3 regions of the Delftia sp. Cs1-4 genome follow, and region 2 is predicted to be linked to each of the others. Evidence: riboswitches for the same ligand, from Rfam matches in the RefSeq annotation. Region 2 holds a riboswitch; each other region holds the start of a gene.
What was found. A riboswitch is a leader RNA that binds a small molecule or an ion and turns the genes downstream of it on or off. The one in region 2 is predicted to bind glycine.

Region 1 (7,182 bases), 670 kb from region 2:
CGCCGGCTCGACCGGTGTGGATCTGGGCATCAGCCACTCGTTCTGAGCGGCACAGCGCCTTTTTCCAGAAACGAAGCCTTCAAGATGGGGCAGGCCCTTGCCACGCAGGGCCTGCCGATCTGCCGATCAGGCTTGCCTCTTCTTCTCAAGACCTACTCGCCATGCGCCCCCCCACTTCTTCTTCCTGCCTGATGGCAGTGATCGCCGCCGCGGCTGCCTTGCTGAGCGCCTGCGCCGACACCCGCCCGCTCCAGGCCGCCGGCTCCGAGACGGTGACGCAGACCACCGGCGTCGGCAGCATTCGCGCCATCGTCACGCGCCAGGACGTCCAGTTCGACGACAGGTTCTATTTCCCCTACGAAGGCCAACACCCCGCCACCAAGGCCGATTTCCCCAAGGGCTTTCTGCCAGCCTACGGTTCAGGCCTGGCCTTGAAGGGCAGGCGTGCCGACGGCACGCTGGAGTTCTACGCCATCACCGATCGCGGCCCGAACGCGACCACCGGCCCGGTCACGCAGATCACCGACGGCTCCAATCCCACGGGCTTTGCCAGTTCCACGGTGTTTCCCTCGCCCAACTTCACTCCGTCCATCGGCGTGATCGCCCTCGGAAAAGACGGAGCCAGGCTCGTCTCCACCCTGCCGCTCAGATTCAGCGCCACACAGAACGCCAACGGCCGCGTGCAGCCACGGGGCATCACAGGCAACACGGGCGAGCAAGTCCTGGACGACTCCTTCACCTATCCCGGCAAGGCCAAGGGCTACAGCGAATTCGGCCTGGACACAGAATCCGTGGTGGTGGATGCCGCACGCAATGTGCTGTGGGTGTCCGACGAATACGGACCCTTCATCGTGAAGATCGACCCGGCGACCGGCATCATCCAGAAGAAATACGGGCCCGGCGCTGGCGCGGCCGATCTGCCGGCCATTCTCGCCAAGCGCCGCGCCAACCGTGGCATGGAGGGGCTGAGCATTGATGTGGCCAGCGGCAAGTTGCACGGTTTCCTGCAAAGCCCTCTGGACGACGGCAGGGCCGACTACACCACCGCTGCCGTTGCCGACGCCACTGGCAAGTCGGAGAACGTGCGCGACTACGCCCGCTTTGTGCGTTGGGTGGAGTTTGACCCGACCACCGAGAAAACCCGCCTGTTTGCCTTGCCCGTGGACAGCCGCTGGTACAACCAAGGCAAGACCGGCAATGCCAAGCTGGGTGATGTGGTCTCACTGGGCAAGGGGAAATTCATCGCCATCGAGCAAGGCACGGGCAAGGACAAGAAAGTCTTCAACGACCTGGTTCTGATCGAGTTTCCGGCCAACGCCACCGACATCACCGCGCTGGGCTCCGACCTGGAAAAGAGCAGCCTGACTGGCAAGCCGGTCAATGGCTCGGACTATTCCAAGGTCGTGACGCTCAAGAAGACCCGGCTCTTCAACCTGAACGCCACCGGCTGGGTGGCCGAGAAGGCCGAAGGCCTGGCACTGGTCGATGACTACACGCTGGCGCTGACCAACGACACCGACTTCGGTGTTTCGCTGGCCGTGCTGGACGCCAGCGGCAAGGAAATCGAAGGCTCGAACGTCACCAAATGCATGGTGGACGCCGAAGGCAAGATCGTGAACGACGGCCAATGCGCCAAGGGCGCGGCGAGCCTGCGCTTTACCACCAATGACGTCAACGATCGCACGCAGCGACTGTGGACCTTTGGGTTCAGCAAGAAGCTGAGCGAATACGGCACTCCCTGAACGACTGCGACTGCATGGCATAGGCAAGACAACGGGGCCACGGCGATCCAGGGCGGTTCTTCCAGCTCGGTAGTCGCCACGCCGAACCAGCTCGCCACGTGCAGCCCTGGCGCCCACAAACTGGTCCCTGGGGATCGGCTTGCCTTCCTGGTCCCAACTGCGCCAGCACCCCCGGTCTTCTTCGGGCGCCACAAGCGATGGTGGAGGGCTTTCCGGCAGGAAATGGCGCTAGGCCGGATTGGACATCAACACCTGCCCACCCCGGCTCACCAGGCACAGACCTATAGGCAGATGCTCGATGAAATCCGAGAACAGCGTTTTCTGATCGGCTACCTGTGCATCGAAGGGGTCCTGATCGCTGGCACCCGCGCCCTGCACGGCGCTGCCATGGCCCGCCGTGGCAATCGCCAGCTGCGCCCGCAGCCTGGCGTTTTCCTCCCGGAGCAGGGCAATCTCTTCAGACTCCTGGATCATGGGGAATGGAGCGCGGCTTCGGGTGGAGGAGGGGGTCAGATCGCCGCTGGCGGGGACGGCGATTTTGGTTTGGGGATCATTGCTGTGAGTGGATGGTTGGGCTGGCTCGTGAGGGCGACCTCAAGACAGGCAAGTGCGGGGCTTCCTCCGGCATCTGGACAGAGCAGCGCTGCCGTTGCGCAAGATCAGCAACTCATTCACGGCGGCGGCCCTCATCAGGGAAAGCTGGCTGATGCAGCTGTGTGCTGAAGAAAAAGCACAGGGCCGCCAGGCTGCGAATGCACCTGGAAGCCCGGGGCTTCAAGGCCGCTGTGCTGCGCGCCAGCGTGGATGCATCGAAGCGAGAGCATTGGGTGGCTGATCAGAGAGTTGCTTGCCGCCTAGCTGTCCATTCGGCAAAACACAAAAGCCCCGGCAGGAACTTCCTGTCGAGGCTTTTTTGGTGGGTGCGATGCGTCCTAGGTCTCAGGCGCTCTATTCTGACGAAATATTAAAAATTGTCTCAATTAACAAATGTTAACAGTTCTACGAGAACTAATTCGCTTCATCGAAGTAGACACACTTGACTTTGGTCAAGTAGGGTAAGGAAACTGAAAGCCAGTAAATAGCGCATCTGACGTAAGATGACCTGGCAGGAGAAAGAGGTAGCCTTTACCTCTGCCGAAGGCGCAAACTCCCATAAACGCTCAGGTTCCCCTCATCCGGGGATGTACTGCACATCTAACACGCCGTCTGGAGAGTCGCTGCAATCGCTGTAGCGCGCCGAAGGAGCAAGCCTGTTGTCTGGTCAACAGGTGAATCTCTCAGGTACCGAGGACAGGGGGAGCGGCATCTATACCGTCTTTGGCATCCACCGCCATTTCAGACACGGTATACATCAATGAAAGATTTGGCCATGAGCTACAAAGCTATCTTGGCATTGGGTCTTTTTGCCGTTCTTATTTGCATTCTTCAAAATTCTGGTTCTCTCGCATCATTTTTCGGCGAGAAATCGAATATTTCAGAAGATGCGAATGGCAATGCGTGCCGGCCACCGCCCACAAGACATCCACTGATTTAGAAGATCGACATTCACACGGGAAAACCATCTGCGTTTGCACTGGTTAAATTCGTCGTGTCGGTTCGATGATTTGATCTTGATAGATCATTAATTTTTGATTTTTGGGCTTTAAATAAAACCACTGGATTCAATGTGGCGGTTAATGCTGCTTGATAGATTTATAGCCTCAAAAATCAATAGAGCTAGGTGCCAATGATGGTTGCAGATCAAACAAAAAACACTAGATATAAAAGTACTGGTTATTCCGCAATTCGTACTGTCCTGGCTTTTTTTTGCGGATTTTTTATTTGTTTCGTACCAGTGATAATTTATGTTGCAAATGAAATAGAAAAAACTCTGCCAGATGTGGCTAACCTTTTTCACCATCGACCCGCCCAACCTCTAAGAATTTACGCAGCTAGTGAGGAACTGCTGGCTGAATATGGCGAAGAACGTCGTGAGATAGTCTCAATTAGAGAGTTTCCTCGGGCTCTGAAAAATGCAATTATCTCAATAGAGGATGCAAAATTTTACCATCACAGAGGCGTGGATTATTCTGGAGTATTTAGAGCGGTAGTCAGAAATATTGCTAGCCAAGAAAATTCCCAGGGAGCCAGCACGATCACCATGCAAGTAGCTCGCAATATGTTTCTTTCCAAGGAAAAGAGCTATATAAGAAAAATTGCAGAGATCATGTTGGCGTTCAAGATTGAAGCACTTTTCTCTAAAGATCAAATACTTGAAATCTACGTAAACGAAATCTTTCTGGGTGAGAGATCCTATGGGTTCGCAGCCGCAGCATCAACTTATTTCAATAAGAGTTTGAGTGAGTTGAGCATTTCAGAATCCGCCGTGCTAGCTGGCCTCCCTAAGGCTCCATCAGCTTTTAACCCAGTCGCAAACTATCAACGAGCAATGATTAGGAAGAACTATATTCTAGAAAGAATGAAGGAGCTTAATTATTTGAATCAAGAAGAGTTTCTTCAAGCTATTTCAGAAGAAGTAAAAATTACAAAGAGGGCTAACACCAGGGATTCCTCTGTGCAATTTGCAGTCGAAGAAGCGCGCAAAATGATCTACGAACACTATGGGGAAAGCACATATAAGGAAGGTTTTGATGTCGAACTAACAATAGATACACGCCTACAAAAGGCTGCTCATACGGAATTAAGAGATGGGCTGATGCGCTTGCAAAAAATTCGCGGATGGGAGGGCGTGGAGGGAAGATTTAATGTCGAAGAAAAAGTACTGGACAAAAAAAATATAGAAAAATTTCTCATTAACTTCCCAGATAGTGGCGTATTCAAAGCGGCCGTTATCACCGAAGTATTACCCAACGGAATTGTCAAGGCAATGTTCAGAAATGGTGAGGTGATTACATTATTTTCTGAGTCAGGTGCATATTCCGTCTTGGAACTGACAAAAAGTTCTATTTCACGTAAACGACGAATTGAAAAAGGAACGGTGGTACGTGTAAAACAGCACGCCCAAAATAAATGGGTGCTTAGTCAGAAGCCACATATGGAAGGTGCCATGATTGCAATGGATATGCAAAGTGGGAATATTCTTGCAATGACTGGGGGATTTGATTTTTCTCTCAACAACTTTAATCATGTCACTCAAGCTCAAAGACAAACTGGCTCCACATTCAAACCGTTTGTGTATGGTGCAGCTATCGAAAAAGGATTCTTTCCCGGATTCATCGTGGATGACACACGTCGAGTAGTCAAGCCGGCGCAGCGAGGTAGCGCATCCTGGGCTCCAAGAAATTATGCAAACAACTATGAAGGTGATATCACCATTCGACGCGCATTTATTAGGTCGAAAAATGTGGCAACAGTGAATGTGATGGAAGCCGCAGGTGAGGACTATGTCCGTAACAAGGCTCTATCTTTTGGTTTTATTCCCGATTTTCATCCTCCTGGGCTTCCTCTAGCTCTGGGGGCCGGTTTGACGTCTCCAATGCATCTTACACAAGCCTTTTCTGTGTTTGGGAACAATGGAGCGATGGTGTCCCCTATATTAATCAAGTCCATCAGGCAGCGTAATGGTGATTTATTGTATAAGGCACCGGATGTTAGCGTTAGGCATCAGGTAATTTCGGAAAGAAATGCCTTTATTGTCGATTCCTTACTTAGAGATGTTGTGCGCAGCGGAACAGCCAGGCAGGCTCTTAGATTGGGAAGAGAGGATGTCGCAGGAAAAACAGGTACATCCAACAGATCCAAGGATCTCTGGTTTTCGGGTTACGCCGGAGGAATCGCGGCGACCACTTGGATTGGTTATGACGATCCAAAGAGCTTAGGTGCTGTCACTGGCGGAACAATCGCATTGCCGGTCTGGATCAAATTCATGGAGCAAGCATTGAGCGGTAGGCCTGAAATACAAGTAACCGTTCCACCAGAAGTTTCTCTTATTGGCGGAGATTATATTTACACAGAATTTCTCGAGAAAAGGATATGTTCGAATTCTATGTCGAATTATGTTCGATCTCCCTATTCTTGCGATATTAAGTAAATAGGAATCCAGTTGAGTATGAAAATGGTTGCAGTTACCCAAATTTTGCCAAAAGTATATCTGTATCTAACAATTTGTTGTGCTACTTTGTTCAATAGCGAGCATGTCTTTGCACAGATTAGTAGATCAATTCCTCTGGATGCTAAAAGCTATGTGCTAATTGACGCTTATACACACCAGGTCATCGCTGAAAATAATGCGAACGATCCAGTACATCCTGCTTCGCTAACCAAATTGATGACGGCTTATCTGGCATTTGACGCAGTCAAGCACCGTCGTATATCGCTCGATCAGCGTCTGCCAGTCTCAAAGCGTGCTTGGGATGAGCGGCTGGGAAACGGTACGTTGATGTTTTTGGCCATGGGAATGTCTCCTACTATGGATGAGTTATTAAGCGGGTTAATAGTTCAATCTGGTAACGACGCAGCTGTTGTACTGGCGGAAGCAATTGGCGGGTCAGTGGAGGGCTTTGTTCAAATGATGAATTACAAAGCAAAAGAGTGGGATTTGAAAAATACGAATTTTGCTAATTCGACTGGATTGACAAATGAAAATCACAAAATGAGTGCAATGGATGCGGCAAAAATAATGAGTCAAATTCTGAAGGATCATCCAAAACTGTTTCATTCATATTTTTCATTAAAAGAATATACGTTTAATGGAATTAGGCAATTGAATAGAAATGCATTATTGGATATTGATCATGGTTTTGATGGCGGAAAAACTGGATATACAGATGCTGCTGGGTATTGCCTCGCTACAACCTCGCATCGCGAAGATGAAAATGGGCATGACCGCAGACTTATCAGCATTGTCATGGGCGCCACATCTAAGGATTCACGGAAGCTTGAAACACTCAAACTCGTGAACTGGGGGTTCAGTGCTTTCAGGTGGGAGGTCCTTTTTGAGAAAGATCGTGTAGTCAAATCAGTGCGAGTGTGGCAAGGAGACATCTTAAATGTAGAACTTGTCGTAGATCGAGATGTGTCCATTGCTGTGCCAAAAGAAACAGATAGAAAAAATTTGGTCATTGATTTCGAAGTGGATGAGCCGTTAACTGCGCCTCTTGAGAAAGGCCAGCAGGCAGGATGGGTAAAAATAATGACCAGAGACGGTGTTTTTATAAGCCGACATCCTTTATTGGTTTCTCGGGAAATTATTAAAGGTAGCTATCCAAAAAGACTTTTTCATGCATTTATCATCCATTCGAAAAATCTAGTAAACCAATTTCTAGGGTTATTTTCAAAGATATAGCGAAAATGTTAGATGCATTTCTATGTTTTACATCTAGGTCAACTACGAATATCTGCTGAATTTAGGTTTATCGAAATTGGTGAAATCTGTAACATATTCGAATAGTCCCCTATTGGCGACAAGGACTCCTGTGTGGCGCAGCAAGCTCATCATGAT
Region 2 (7,182 bases):
ACGGTGATGCGCTGGTCCGAGTCCAGGCAGATGATGGCGTCCAGCGCCGAGTTGATGACCGATTCCAGCCGCCGCTCGCTCAGGAACAGCTGGTGGTTGCGCTGCTGCAGCGCCAGGCGCTCGGCCAGCAGCGGGCCCTGGTCCACCACGGCGCACAGGTACTGGGCAATGGGCGGGCCGCTTTGCTGGGGGATGGCGATGCAGGCCACGTGCAGGTCGGCGCGCAGCTGGTGCTGCTCGGTGATTTCGAAGCAGACCTCGTGGGCCTCGGTGCGGCCCAGCTCGCGTGCTGCGGAGAAGGTCTCGCGCACGCGCTCGGCATCATCGGGGTGCACGAAGGGTGCGAAGTTCACCAGCAGCCGGTCATGCTCGGAGGGCTGGAAGGCGCTGTGCGCCATGGCGTTGGCCTGCACCACCATGTCGTGCTCGTCCACCACCAGCAGGGGCAGGGGAATGCTGGCGAACAGGGCCTCGAAGCGCTCGGAGGCGCTTTCGGCCACGGCCTGGCTGTAGTCCAGCACGCGGTTCTGGATTTCCAGTTCGCGCTGGTAGTTGCGCAGCTCGGCCACCAGGGCCTGCAGCGGGTCGTCTTCGGGCTGGAAGAGGGGGAAGCGTTCGACGGGGGGCAGGTCGGCGCCGGGCGCCAGCAGCGCATGCAGGGGCAGGTGCTCGTCGTCGCGAGGCGGATCGGAATGGTCTGGGCTGCTCATCGCGGGCTGGCGCTGGGGAAAGCGGCACATGCCGCACAAATCCTGGTGGCCCGCGCCCGGCGTCCGGCAGATTACCGGAGCCCGGCGCGGGCAGGGCCGCAGTGTACGCGCGCCAGGCGGGGCGCCACAAGCGCCCCTTTCGGTGGCAGGTGCTTCAGCTCAGGTAAGCGTCCACGGGGATGCAGCTGCAGTACAGGTTGCGGTCGCCGTAGACGTTGTCCACGCGCCCCACCGGGCACCAGTACTTGGACTGGCGCAGGGCGGCCACCGGGTAGGCAGCGGCCTCGCGGCTGTAGGGGTGGGCCCATTCCGAGGCCAGCAGCGTCTCGGCCGTGTGCGGCGCGTTCTTGAGCGGGTTGTCGTCCTGGGGCAGGCGGCCCTGTTCGATGGCGCGGATTTCCTCGCGGATGGCGATCATCGCGTCCACGAAGCGGTCCAGCTCGTACAGGCTTTCGCTTTCGGTGGGCTCCACCATCAGCGTGTTGGGCACGGGGAAGGACAGCGTGGGCGCATGGAAGCCGTAGTCGATCAGGCGCTTGGCCACGTCCTCGGCCATGACGCCCGTGCTTTCCTTGAACTGGCGCAGGTCCAGGATGCACTCGTGCGCCACATGGCCGTGCTCGCCCGCGTACAGCGTCGGGTAGTGGTCGCGCAGCCGGGCGCTGATGTAGTTGGCGCTGAGGATGGCGGTCTCGGTGGCCAGGGTCAGGCCCTGGGCGCCCATCATGCGGATGTACATCCAGCTGATGGGCAGCACGGCCGCATTGCCCAGCGGCGCGGCGCTGATGGCACCCGTGCCGCCCGCAAGGCCCGCCGTGGCATGGCCGGGCAGGAAGGGGACGAGGTCCTCGACCACGCAGACGGGGCCCACGCCCGGGCCGCCGCCGCCGTGCGGAATGCAGAAGGTCTTGTGCAGGTTCAGGTGGCTGACATCGCCGCCGAAGCTGCCCGGCGCGGCCAGGCCCACCAGGGCGTTCATGTTGGCGCCGTCCACGTAGACGCGGCCGCCGTGGTCATGCACCAGCTTGCACAGCTCCTTGACCTGGGTCTCGAACACGCCGTGCGTGCTGGGGTAGGTGATCATGATGCAGGCCAGGTTGGCACTGTGCTGCTCGCACTTGGCCGCCAGGTCCGCCATGTCGACGTTGCCGTTGGCATCGCAGGCGGTGACCACCACCTGCATGCCCACCATCTGCGCGCTGGCGGGGTTGGTGCCGTGGGCGCTGCTGGGAATCAGGCAGACGTTGCGGTGCGACTGGCCCCGGCTCGTATGCCAGCCCTTGATGGCCAGCAGGCCCGCGTACTCGCCCTGGCTGCCGGCATTGGGCTGCAGGCTGATGCCGGCGTAGCCCGTGGCCTGGCACAGCCAGTCGCGCAGCTGCTTGTCCAGTTCCGCATAGCCCTGCTGCTGGTCGGCCGGGGCAAAGGGGTGCACCTGGGCGAACTCGGGCCAGGTGATGGGAATCATCTCGCTGGTGGCGTTGAGCTTCATGGTGCAGGAGCCCAGCGGGATCATGCTGCGGTCCAGCGCCAGGTCCTTGTCCGACAGCTGGCGGATGTAGCGCAGCATGGCGGTCTCGGAGCGGTGGGTGTTGAACACCGGGTGCGTGAGGAAATCGCTGCTGCGGCGCAGGCCGTCAGGGATCAGCGGCTCCACGCCCTTTTCGAAGGCGGCGAAGCTGGGCAGGGTCTGGCCGTCCCGGGCGAAGATCTTCCACAGCAGCTCGACGTCGGCGCGCGTGGTGGTCTCGTCCAGCGAGATGCACAGGTATTCCTTGAAATACACGCGCAGGTTGGCGCCCATGGACACCGCACGCTCCACGATGGCCTGGGTGGCCGCACCCGTGTGCAGGCTCAGCGTGTCGAAGCTGGGCACCTCGCGCAGCGGCGCGCCCAGCTCGGCCAGGCCGCGCGCCAGGATGGCCGTGTACGAGGCCACGCGGCGGGCGATGCGCTCCAGGCCCTCGGGGCCGTGGTAGACGGCGTACATGCTGGCCACGACGGCGGGCAGCACCTGGGCCGTGCAGATGTTGGAGGTGGCCTTTTCGCGGCGGATGTGCTGCTCGCGCGTCTGCAGTGCCAGGCGGTAGGCGGGCTTGCCATGCACGTCCACGCTCACGCCGACCAGGCGGCCGGGCAGGGAGCGCTTGAACTCGTCGCGGCAGGCCATGAAGGCGGCGTGCGGGCCGCCTGCGCCCATGGGCATGCCAAAGCGCTGGGTGGTGCCCACCACGATGTCGGCACCCCATTCGCCGGGCGGCGTGATCAGGGTCAGCGCCAGCAGGTCGGTGGCCACGATGAAGGCGGCCTGCTTTGCATGGGCCTTGTCCACGTCGGCGCGCAGATCGTCGATGCGGCCGCTGGTGGCGGGGTACTGGGCCAGCACGGCGAAGTAGTCGCCCTCCATCAGTTGGTTCCATTCCTCCAGCGAGTTGGCCAGCAGCACCTCGATGCCCAGCGGCGCGGCGCGCGTCTGGATGACCTCGATGGTCTGGGGGTGGGCATCGCCGGCCACCACGAAACGGTTGCTCTTGCTTTTGACGGAGCGCTTGGCCAGCGTCATGGCCTCGGCGGCCGCCGTGGCCTCGTCCAGCATGGAGGCGTTGGCAATCGGCATGGCCGTCAGGTCGCAGACCATGGTCTGGAAGTTGACCAGGGCCTCCATGCGGCCTTGCGAGATCTCGGCCTGGTAGGGCGTGTAGGCCGTGTACCAGGCGGGGTTCTCGAGAATGTTGCGCAGGATGACGCCGGGCGTGTGCGTGCCGTAGTAGCCCTGGCCGATGAAGCTTTTGAGCAGCTGGTTGCGGCCTGCCAGCGCCTTGAGTTCGGCCAGCGCCTGGGCTTCGGTGGCCGCTGGCGGCAGCGCCATGGGCTGGTGGCGCCGGATGGAGGGCGGGACGATGGCGTCGATCAGCGCATCGCGCGATGCCGCGCCAATGGCGCTGAGCATGTGGGCCTCGTCTTCGGGCGCAATGCCGATATGGCGGGCCACGAATTCGGTGGCGTTCTCGAGGGCGGCAAGGGGCTGGGTGGAGGACATCAGCATGGAGGGACCTGTCTCAAAAGCTGAAAAGCGCCAGGGCGGGCCCTGGCGCCCGTCCTGGCCGGAAAGTGGCGTCAGTTGCTCTGTGCGAAGGCCGTGTAGGCGGCTTCGTCGAGCAGCGCGGCCAACTGGCCTGCGTCGCTGAGCTTGACCTTGAAGAACCAGCCTTCGCCCAGCGGGTCGCTGTTGGCCAGGGAGGGGTCGTCGCGCAGGGCTTCGTTGACTTCGACGATCTCGCCGCTGACGGGCATGTAGACATCGGCGGCGGCCTTGACGGACTCGACCACGCCGGCCACATCGCCCTGGTTGAAGCTGGTGCCCACGGCGGGCAGATCGACGAACACCACGTCGCCCAGCGCATCCTGCGCGTGGAGGGTGATGCCGACGATGGCCGCGTCAGGGTTGGCGGCGTTGATCCATTCGTGGTCCTTGGAATACTGGATGCTCATGGCTTGCTCCGATAGAAACTGAAAAGAAACCTGTGAAAGGCGGTTTGAGAAAGGTCAGTGCGCACTGTAGCGGCATGCGATGGCAGGAAAAACGAATCCGCCGAACTCGATCCACGCCAAGCGCGCAGGCTGTCCTCAACCGCGGTGATAGCGGGGCGCCACGAAGGGCGTGGCCTGCACCTGCATGGGCACGGCCTTGCCGCGCACCATGGCCTGCAGCGTGGTGCCGATGGCGGCGCTGCCCGGCTCCACATAGGCCAGTGCCACGGGCTGGTTCAGCGTGGGCGACAGCAGGCCGCTGGTGACCTCGCCGACCTTGCGGCCGCTGGCATCCAGCAGCTCCGTGCCTTCGCGCACGGGTACGCGCTCCAGGGCCACCAGGCCCACGCGCTTGCGCGTGAGCAGCTCGGGCGACTGCAGCTGGGCCAGCACGGTGGCCGCGCCGGGAAAGCCGCCTTCGCGCTCGCCACCAATGCGGCGGACCTTCTGCACGGCCCAGTTCAGGGCGGCCTCGGCCGGGGTGGTGGTCGTGTCCAGATCGTTGCCGTACAGGCACAGGCCGGCTTCCAGGCGCAGCGAATTGCGCGCGCCCAGGCCCACGGGCCTGACTTCGGGCTGGGCCAGCAGGGCACGGGCAAAGGCCTCGGCGTGGCTGGCGGGCAAGGAGATCTCGAAGCCGTCCTCGCCGGTATAGCCGCTGCGCGTGATGTACAGCTCGGCGCCTTCCCAGTCGAAGTAGCCGCCCGTCATGAACACCAGGCCGGCCGTGTCGGGCAGCAGGCGCTCCATGGCGGCTGCTGCCTGCGGGCCCTGCAGCGCCAGCAGGCCCCGGTCGAACTGGGGCTCGATTTCACAGCGCTGGCCGATGCGGGCCTCTATGTGCGCCAGGTCTTCGTGCTTGCAGGCGCCGTTGACGATCAGGAACAGGTCGTCCTCGCGGCGCACGAACATCAGGTCGTCCAGAATGCCGCCCGCGTCGTTGAGCAGCAGGCCGTAGCGCTGGCGGTGTTCGCCCAGGCCCAGCACGTCCATGGGCAGCAGCGATTCCAGCGCCGCGCCGGCATCCGGGCCGCGCAGGCTGATCTGGCCCATGTGCGAGACATCGAACAGGCCTGCCGCCTCACGCGTGTGCAGGTGCTCGGCCATCAGCCCCTGCGGGTATTGCACGGGCATGGAGTAGCCGGCAAACGGCACCATGCGCGCGCCCAGTTCCTGGTGCAGGTCGAACAGCGGGGTCTTGAGCAGATCGGTGGTGGAGGCAGCGGTCAAGGAGGGACTCTCTTTTCGGCAAGGGGCAAGGCACAACGCCATCCCGGAATCCCGGGATGTCCTGCCCTGCTGTCCGCTTTACCTGAGAGATTCACCCGCACCTTCCATGCGTGGGGCTTGCTCCTTCGGTGGATGGGGCACACCGCCGTGCCCTGCATCTCTCTCCAGCTAGGAACGCCTGCGGCCGTGGCGGCAGGCGGTGCCAGTCCTTTTGCCTGAGCGTTCGGGACGAACCCTGCGCCTTCGGCGGTGCCGCTGCCTGTGACCATTGCGGCCGGGCGGGCACTCTCTCCTGACCGGCGCATTCTAGCTGCGGCCAGCGCCCGCGCGGCTTCGGGATTTCCGCGGGCCGGCCCCAGCTCCATGCGCTTGCCTGCATGGATGCATTTGCAAATTGCATAACTGTCTAAAAAATCTCCTACATTGAGATGCATCGATATATGAAATCTCGTGAGCGAGAAGGAAGAAGCGCACATGCAGCAGACGCTGGGAGACACATTGGCCTGGCCGGCACGTTACCTGCCGAACAAGGAGGCCCTGGTCGCGTGGGAGGGCGGCGAGCGCCGCGCCTGGACCTACGCCCGGCTCGATGCCGAAGTCAACCGCCACGCCCACGGCCTGGCCGAGCTGGGCATAGGCCATGGCGACGTGGTCGCGGCCTTTCTCTACAACACGCCGGCCTTTGTCTTCACCATGCTGGCGGCCGCGCGCCTGGGCGCCATCTTCAACCCCATCAACTACCGGCTGGCGGCGCAGGAGCTGGCCTTCATCCTCAAGGACGGTGCTGCGCGCGCCCTGGTGTTCGAGCACGAGGGCGGCGAGGTGGCCGCGCGCGCCCAGGCCCTGCTCAAGGCCGAAGGCGGCGGCACTGGCGCAGGCATCGAGCACTGGATCTTTGCCGACGATGCCCCGGCCGACCCGCTGCCGGTCTGGGCCACGCAGCGCCTGTCCGCCCTGGCCAGGGGCCGCAGCAGCGCGCCGCCCCAGGCCCATGTGCGCGAGAGCGACCCCTGCATCCTCATGTACACCAGCGGCACCACGGGCCGGCCCAAGGGCGTGCTGCATACGCACCGCAGCAAGCTGGCGCACAACGCCCTCATGCACCAGACCATGCAGTTCACGCGCGACGACGTGGGCCTGGCCATGGCGCCGCTCAACCACACGGCCGAGCTGCACACCAGCTTTTTGCCGCGCCTGCAGGCCGGTGCCACCCAGGTGCTGCTGCGCCGCTTCGACGTGACCGAGGCCTGGCGCCTGATCCGCGAAGAGCGCGTGAGCTTCTTCTTCGCGGCGCCCACCATGGTCACCATGCTGCTGGCCGACCCCATTGCCTCGCCCGAACAGGCGCCCGCGCTGCGGCTGGTGGAGTACGGCGGCGCCTCCATGGCGCCGCACCTGATCCGCGAATGGACACGCAAGGTCGGCAGCGACCTGGTCCAGGTCTACGGCACCACCGAGATGGGGCCCTGCATGTCCATCCTCCTGCCGCGCGAGCAGCTTTCGCACGCGGGCTCGGCGGGACTGCCCTCCATGGGCCATGACCTCATCGTGGCGCGCCTGCGCGAAGACAACGCCCCCACCGATCCGGCCGAAGCCTGCCTGCCCGGCGAGGTGGGCGAAATCCTGGTGCGCGGCCCCTGCATGATGGCCGGCTACCTCAACCGCCCTGACGCCAACACCCGCGCGCTGGCGCACGGCTGGTACCACACGG
Region 3 (7,182 bases), 2.3 Mb from region 2:
CGGTCACGCTGGTGAACGACACCGAGCAGGTCGCCGCTGCACCAGCAGTCGTGCAACTGGCGGTGGCAGGCGCCGCTCCGGCAGGCGTCACGCTGAAGTTCACGACAACGCCGGTGACTGGGTTGCCGAACGCATCCTTGGTGACCACGGAAACGACGTCCTGGCCGCCGCCGGCTGCCTGGTTGTTCACATCGACCGACATGGTCGAATTGGCGGGATCGACGGCACCTGCCGTAAAGACATAGGCAGCCGTCGCACCGTACGTATTGCCACCGGAGCTGACGCCGCTGCCGCTCAATGCGCCGCTCGCGATGCTTGCGCCGGAAGTGTAGGAACCCGCGACGGTTGTCTTGGCGGTGACCTGGCAGGTACCGGCCGCATTGGTGGTGCAGGTACCGCTGAAGGTGATGTTTGCGGTGGGAGAGAACGTGACAACGCTTCCGGCCACCGGATTGCCGTTGACATCTCCCACAAACGCTTCAAGCACATCTGTCGCCGAGCCATTGGCCGTGACCGGACTGCTGACGGTACGCACCCCCGACTTGGCGGGGTCGGCGGCATTGGCCGTGAAGTTGATCACGGCCGGACTGCCGTTTGCCACGCTCTGGGTGGTGGTGCCGTTGTTGTCCGTGGCTGTGAAGCTCGCCGCACCCGCCACGGTGGATGTCACCGTGATGGAGCAGCGCGCTGGATTCGCATTGGCCGCAATCGTGCAGGAAGTTGCCGACGGCGTGCCGGCGCCGGTATGGACAAAGCCGATGGTGTGGGCGACCGTATCGACAGTTGCATTGCCATTGGCGTCCTGCAGTGCAACGGTCACCGTGCCGGTGCTCGTACCGTCGGCCATCACCGAGAGCGGTGTGGCACTGAGCAGATTGCCGCTGGCTGTATTGCTGGGCGGCCCGGCAATGAAGTTGACCGATACCGGACTGCCATTGCTCACGGCCGTTCCATTGTCCGTTGCCGTGAAACTTGCGGTGCCAACCGTGGCCGATTTCACCGTCACGGAGCAGGTGGCCGGATTGGCATTGGCCGCGATCGTGCACGTGGGTGCGGCCGGCGTGGTCGTGCCCACGCCCGTTTTGGTGAAGACAATCGTGTGCGCCACCGTATCCGTGGCGGGATTGCCATTGGCATCGCGCAGGGTCACGCTGATCGAACTCGTGGCAGTGTTGTCTGCGACAACGCTGAGCGGACTGGCACTGATCAGGTTTCCATTCGCGCCATTGCTGGGCGGGCCGGCCGTGTAGTTCACCACAGCCGTAGCCGTGGCGGCCGAGCCATTGATGGTGAAACCAAAGGTGCCACTGCCGACTGCGGTAGGTGCCGTGACGGTTGCCGTGTACACCCCTGCGCTGCACGATCCCGCGCCGACCGCAGGCGAGCCCTGTGTTCCGCTGTTCAGCGTGAAGGCCACCGTATTGGCACAGGTCGCAATCGAATTGCCTGACGCATCCTTGAGCTGCGCCGTCAATGTGCTGGTTGCGGTGCCATTGGCAATGATCGAGGTCGGACTCGCAACGATGGTCGAGGCGCTGGTACTTGGCGGACCCGCCGTGTAGCTCACTGAAGCCGTAGCAACTGCGGCAGAGCCGTTGATGGTGAATCCGAAGATCCCGCTGCCGACGGCCGTGGGCGATGTGACGGTGCCCGTATAGATGCCGGCGGCACACGAGGCCGCGCCCACATTGGGCGTTCCCTGCGTTCCGCCGTTCAGGGTGAATGCCACCGTGTTCGTGCACGTGTTGATCGGATTGCTGCTGGCATCGACCAGTTGCACGCGCAGCACGCTGGTGGAGCTGCCGTTGGCCACGATCGATGCCGGTGTGGCGACTATCGTCGATGCACTCGTGCTCGGCGTTGCGGCCACATAGGAGACCGTTGCGGTGGCAACAGCCGCAGACCCGTTGATGGTGAACCCGAAGGTTCCGCTGCCGACCAGCACCGGCGATGTCACCGTCCCCGTATACATGCCGGCACTGCAGCCCGTGACGCTGACGGCAGGAACGCCTTGCGTCCCCGCATTGAGGGTGAAGGCCACCGTATCGGTACAGGTGGTGACAAGGTTGCCTAAAGCATCCTTCAACTGCACGGCCAAGGTGCTGGTGGAGACGCCGTTGGCCGCAATCGATGGCGGACTCGCGGCGATTTCAGAACCGGTCGTGCTGGCCGGCAGCGCGGTGAAGCTGTAAGCAACCGGCGAAGGCTGATAGGTCACTGCGCCAGATACCGGACTTCCACCCAATGGAAGATTGGAGAACGTGGCACCAGCGACTGACGACGACAAGGTCACGGGTGTCGTGAATGTTCCGGCGACACTGCTGCTGGCATTGATGGGAGACGCACACTTTCCGCTGGAGTTGGTCGTGCAGCTGACTGCGGCGGAGCTGCCATTGAACGTGACACCTGCAGGCGGCGCTGCGAAGGTAACGGTGTCACTGCCCCCCGTCCAGGCATTGCCTTGGCCGTCAACAATGTAGACCTCCAGCAAGTCGCTGCTGCCGACAGGTTGATTGTTGGTCGTCGCCAGAACGCCGGATTTCAGGGCACAGGGAAAACCGGTGACGCTTGCCGCCGTTGAAAGCTGCGAGGTCTGGGCTCCACCGGAATTGCTGTCCGTCACTGTGACTCGCACCTGGCCGCTGAGATACGAAGGAACGGTCAGCGTTCCCGAGGCTCCGGCCATGGTTTCGGAGCCCAGATAGACCTGCGCGTCGTTGACGCCCGCGCCGGTCGGTGACCAAAAGGCTTCCACCGTGTACGGTGCCGGCTCGCTCGCATTGGCATTTGCCGTGATATTGAATGTCCAGGTGCAGGCGGCGGTGTCACTGGCGCCAACGCCAAGGGTGGGGGTCCATCCGGTTTGTCCATTGCCCGTCGTCAGCAAACTGATGCCTGAGTTTGCAGCCACAGGCACGGAAAACAGCGTGTTCTGAGAAATCTTGAAGAAATCACGCGTAGTGATACGAATGGCACTTCTCGACTGGCTTGTCATCTTGTTGTTGCCAATCAATCCTGGTGCCGTACCCGTACCACCGATATTCACCCCGTCCCCGCCGCCAGTGAAGTTGTTATCGGTCACCGTCACTACCTGCGTCGTGCCTGAGGCTGCCGTATTCACCGTTGGTGCCGACACATGCGTTGGCGATGACCCGGTATAGGCGGCGATAGGCAGCGAGAAGGTATTACCCGTCACGGCCAGACCAATTCCATTGGCCAGGCTGATCGTTCCATCAACCGACACCACGGCCCTGGGCGCATTTCCACCAGTCGGGCTCAGTGCGATATTCGAATTTTTGATCGTCAATCCGTTGACGGTCATGTTCGACATGACCTGGAAAAACTGCTCAAGCTGCATTCCCCCGATAGGGTTGGGCAGATTCGTTACCGTGAAATTATCGACAACGATGTTGGAAACCGTGCCTGCACCGTTGCTTGCGGCAACGGAAATGGCCGAGCCCTTGTTATTGCCGTAATTTCCATTCCATATCGCGGAGTTGATTGTGCTATTGGCAAAGAATACGTTTTGTGCGCCTTGATGAATCTCCGCGTACAGCTCGCAGTTGAACGGCGTCCCCTCTCCCGCAGGGGTTGGCGCCACATTCACCAGACCGACGCGATCAATGATGACATTGTTTGCTGAGGAGCCAACGACGAATACCGCTTCGCCACAGGTCATGTTGGGCGAATTGGTGAGAGTGATATTCTTCCCACCAAGATAAAAGGTTTCCCAGGCGGAGTCCGCCCAGTTCTGGACTTGTATGACTCCCCCGAAATCGATGGTCAATGAGCCCGTGCCGGCTGGCACGGTGCCTTTGATCCAGTACCAGGCGCCACCGGCACCAGTGGTGGTGCCCGTATCGCCGCCGCTGATCATCTGGGTTTGACCACAGGCATTGGTGGCTCCCGTCACGGCGCCGGACTGGGCTCCGCTGACGAATGTGTTGGCACAGCGCACGTAAACCGTCTGATTGTCGACATACGGATGGAGGTTTCCGGCCGCATCCTTGGATGTCCCACTCTGTATGGTTCGTACCGACGTAGTCAGTGTCGGCGCAAAGACGATGGAAACATCGGCACTCGGATCCAGCGTTTGCAGCGTGTAGTTGGCTGCCTGAATGGCCGCTCGCAGCGTACATGCGCCAGCAAAGGTGCCCCCCAACGTGCTGACACAGGTGGTTGGTGTCGTTGCATTGGCATTGGGAGCGTCGCTGTTGTCTGTGACCGTGAAGACGACGGTCGCCGCCAGTGCCGTGGATGAGATACCCGCGCATGAGAGCAGCAGCAAAGAGAAAAGGCACTTCGCTGCACGCCACTTGCGAAAAAATGCCGAACCAGGCAGGCGATTGAGAGCATGCATGATATTCCCCGTTTTCTCAAGGAGATATGACAGGAAAATGATTTTCCCAATGGCAATAGCCATCAGTTGTACCCAGCGCATTTGCATCGCCGTACCTCGAATAGTTCTATTTGAATCACGAGCTCACAACTCACCTTGCAGCCGGTGAGGTTGGAAGCAAAATGTTTCGCGCAGATCCTGCGCGTCAATCAAAAAGGTGGATTTCCATCAACGTTTGCGAGCTGCTCCGCTGCCCATTGAGCCGGACACACCTTCAGTCGGGTTTGCGACGCAAATCATTCCTCCCTCCACAAACCATATTCACCGTGCTTGTATTTTTTCAGTGCCGGACCAGTTTCCATGGACCTGCACCTGTGCAACGGTAAGTCGCCTATCAGACATATACACAACTCATGGTTAACCCATGCAGGTCCAATCGACCAGAACATGCACTGACAAACCACTGCACACATCGATAGGCTAAATCATGTTTTTTTCTATTTCAATAGTTTTTTTACATGCAGTCGGAGACTCGTGCCAGCGCTACGAGGGAGGCGCTTGAGCGATCTAGGGAATACCCTGAATCGACCACACCACATACAGGTAGTAACTGGTGGTATCCCGAGTACGACTGGAACCGGCTGCGCAAGCCACATAGAATCGCCCCTGCAGGAGAGCAGGCGGGCACCACGGTGCCGAGCCTCACCGAAGGCGCAAACTCCCATACACGCTCAGGTTCCGTACTGCAAACACAACATGCCGTCTGGAGAGCCGCCGCACGCAATATGCGGCGCACCGAAGGAGCAAGCCCCGTTCCCATGGACGGCGGTGAATCTCTCAGGTACCAAGGACAGGGGGAGCGGCAGCTGCGTCACGACGGACGCCGGCTGCTTGCTATTGAATCCATAGCTATCAGCTTCCGCGTGACCGGCACATGCCTTTGAAAGGGCATTGTCATGCGCGTCATCGTTCTCGGAGCCGGCCTGATCGGCACCGCCTCGGCCTACTATCTGCAATCTCTCGGTCATGAAGTGACCGTCATCGACCGCCAGGCTGCGCCCGGCGCCGAAACCAGCTTTGCCAACGGCGGGCAGATCTCGGTCAGCCACGCCGAGCCCTGGGCCAACCCCGGCGCACCGCTGAAGTTGCTGGGCTGGCTGGGCCGGCAGGATGCCCCCCTGCTGTTCCGCCTTCGCGCCGACATGCGCCAGTGGCTCTGGGGCCTGTCCTTCCTGCGCAACTGCACGCCCGCGCGCACGCGCCACAACATCCAGCAGATCGTTCGCCTGGGCACCTACAGCCGAGAGGCTCTGCAGCAGCTGCGGTCGGACACCGGCATCCAGTACGAGCAGCGCATGCAGGGCATCCTGCACTTCTACACGAACGCCCGCGAGTTCGAGGGCGCGCTCAAGCCCACCGAGCAGATGCAGGCCCTGGGCTGCGACCGCCGCCTGATCGACGCCGACGAAGCCGTGCGCCTGGAGCCGGCCCTGGCCCATGTGCGCGGGCAGATAGCAGGCGCCACCTATACGGCCGAGGATGAATCGGGCGACGCCAACCTATTCACGCGCGAGCTGGCACGCATTGCCACCACCACGGGCGTGCAGTTCCGCCACGGCCACCACGTCATGGCGCTGCGCACCACGGGTGCGGGCGCCAGCCGCCATATCGACCATGTGGAGGTGACCAATGCCGATGGCCGCTACGAACGCATCCAGGGCGACGCCTATGTGCTGGCCATGGGCTCGTTCAGCCCGCTGCTGGCCCAGCCGCTGGGGCTGCACCTGCCCATCTACCCGGCCAAGGGCTACTCCGTGACCCTGCCGGTGCTGGACCCCGCCAAGGCCTACCAGGTCAGCCTCACGGACGATGAGTTCAAGCTGGTGTTCTCGCGCTACACCGGCGCGCAGGGCGACCGCCTGCGCATTGCCGGCACGGCCGAGTTCAACGGCTACGACCGCAACCTGGACCCCGTGCGCTGCGAGGCCATCGTGCGGCGCGTGCAGCAGCTGTTCCCTGGCGCCGGCGATACCGGGCGCGCCCAGTTCTGGAGCGGCCTGCGCCCCGCCACGCCCAGCAATGTGCCGCTGATCGGACGCTCGCCCATCGCCAACCTGTTCCTGAACACCGGCCACGGCACGCTGGGCTGGACCCATGCCTGCGGCTCCGGCATGGCGCTGGCCGACCTGGTCAGCGGCAGGCAGCCGGCCGTGGATTTCGATTTTCTGGGGGCCGCAGCCATGGACCCGGATCGCAGCGCAGGCACGGTGCGCCCGCGCGCGGTCTGAGGTTCAGACGGTGTGTACCGTGTGTACGGCGTGTACGGCGTGTACGGCGTGTACGGCGTGTGCGACGCCTAAGCAGTGAACACCGTCAACACCCCGGCGAAGCGGTGCAGGCGGGCGTCCATGATCTCGGCTTCTGCGACGAAGCCGATCAATGGCACATCGCCCAGTGCGTGGCGCAGGGTGCGCAGTTCGGCATCGGGGCCGCCGAACAGGCCGCCGCCGCGGCCCCGGCAACTGATGTAGATGGCGCCACGGATGCGGGGCTGTGCCTCGCCTTCGGGCGCCGCCTCCTCGGGCTCCGCCGCATCGCGCAGCGCAGCGCCCAGTTGCAGCAGTTCCTGGCGCGCGACCTGGGCCTGGCGGCGGCAGAAGATCACCGAATGCCCGGCCTCCACGGCCGATGACAGGGCCACGCCCTGGCGCAGCGGGTCCAGCCCGACCAGGGTCAGTACCTGGGCCTCTTCGGTGAGCACGCCGTGGGCCATGCCCCGGCCCGGCGGCGCAATGGCCGCCAGCGTGCTGCGCACCGTGGTCAGCGCGGGCTGCCAGTCGCTG

Region 1: another riboswitch for glycine. It lies ahead of DELCS14_RS15470 (PBP1A family penicillin-binding protein); the one in region 2 lies ahead of gcvT (glycine cleavage system aminomethyltransferase GcvT).
Region 3: another riboswitch for glycine. It lies ahead of DELCS14_RS02350 (D-amino acid dehydrogenase); the one in region 2 lies ahead of gcvT (glycine cleavage system aminomethyltransferase GcvT).

Annotation. Positions count from the first base shown of each region.
Region 1 covers NC_015563.1:3,524,364-3,531,545, reverse strand. Annotated here, with positions in the region: gene DELCS14_RS15485 (porin) at 1-46, shown strand, start outside; gene DELCS14_RS15480 (esterase-like activity of phytase family protein) at 162-1,742, shown strand; gene DELCS14_RS31250 (signal transduction histidine kinase) at 1,971-2,216, opposite strand; glycine riboswitch at 2,939-3,046, shown strand; gene DELCS14_RS15470 (PBP1A family penicillin-binding protein) at 3,472-5,772, shown strand; gene DELCS14_RS30015 (D-alanyl-D-alanine carboxypeptidase family protein) at 5,791-7,026, shown strand; gene DELCS14_RS15460 (penicillin-binding protein 2) at 7,103-7,182, shown strand, end outside.
Region 2 covers NC_015563.1:2,856,085-2,863,266, forward strand. Annotated here, with positions in the region: gene DELCS14_RS12535 (PAS domain-containing sensor histidine kinase) at 1-710, opposite strand, end outside; gene gcvP (aminomethyl-transferring glycine dehydrogenase) at 865-3,756, opposite strand; gene gcvH (glycine cleavage system protein GcvH) at 3,828-4,202, opposite strand; gene gcvT (glycine cleavage system aminomethyltransferase GcvT) at 4,338-5,513, opposite strand; glycine riboswitch at 5,531-5,649, opposite strand; glycine riboswitch at 5,665-5,776, opposite strand; gene DELCS14_RS12555 (fatty acid--CoA ligase) at 5,946-7,182, shown strand, end outside.
Region 3 covers NC_015563.1:513,397-520,578, reverse strand. Annotated here, with positions in the region: gene DELCS14_RS02355 (invasin domain 3-containing protein) at 1-4,441, opposite strand, end outside; glycine riboswitch at 5,093-5,203, shown strand; gene DELCS14_RS02350 (D-amino acid dehydrogenase) at 5,296-6,627, shown strand; gene DELCS14_RS02345 (FIST N-terminal domain-containing protein) at 6,696-7,182, opposite strand, start outside.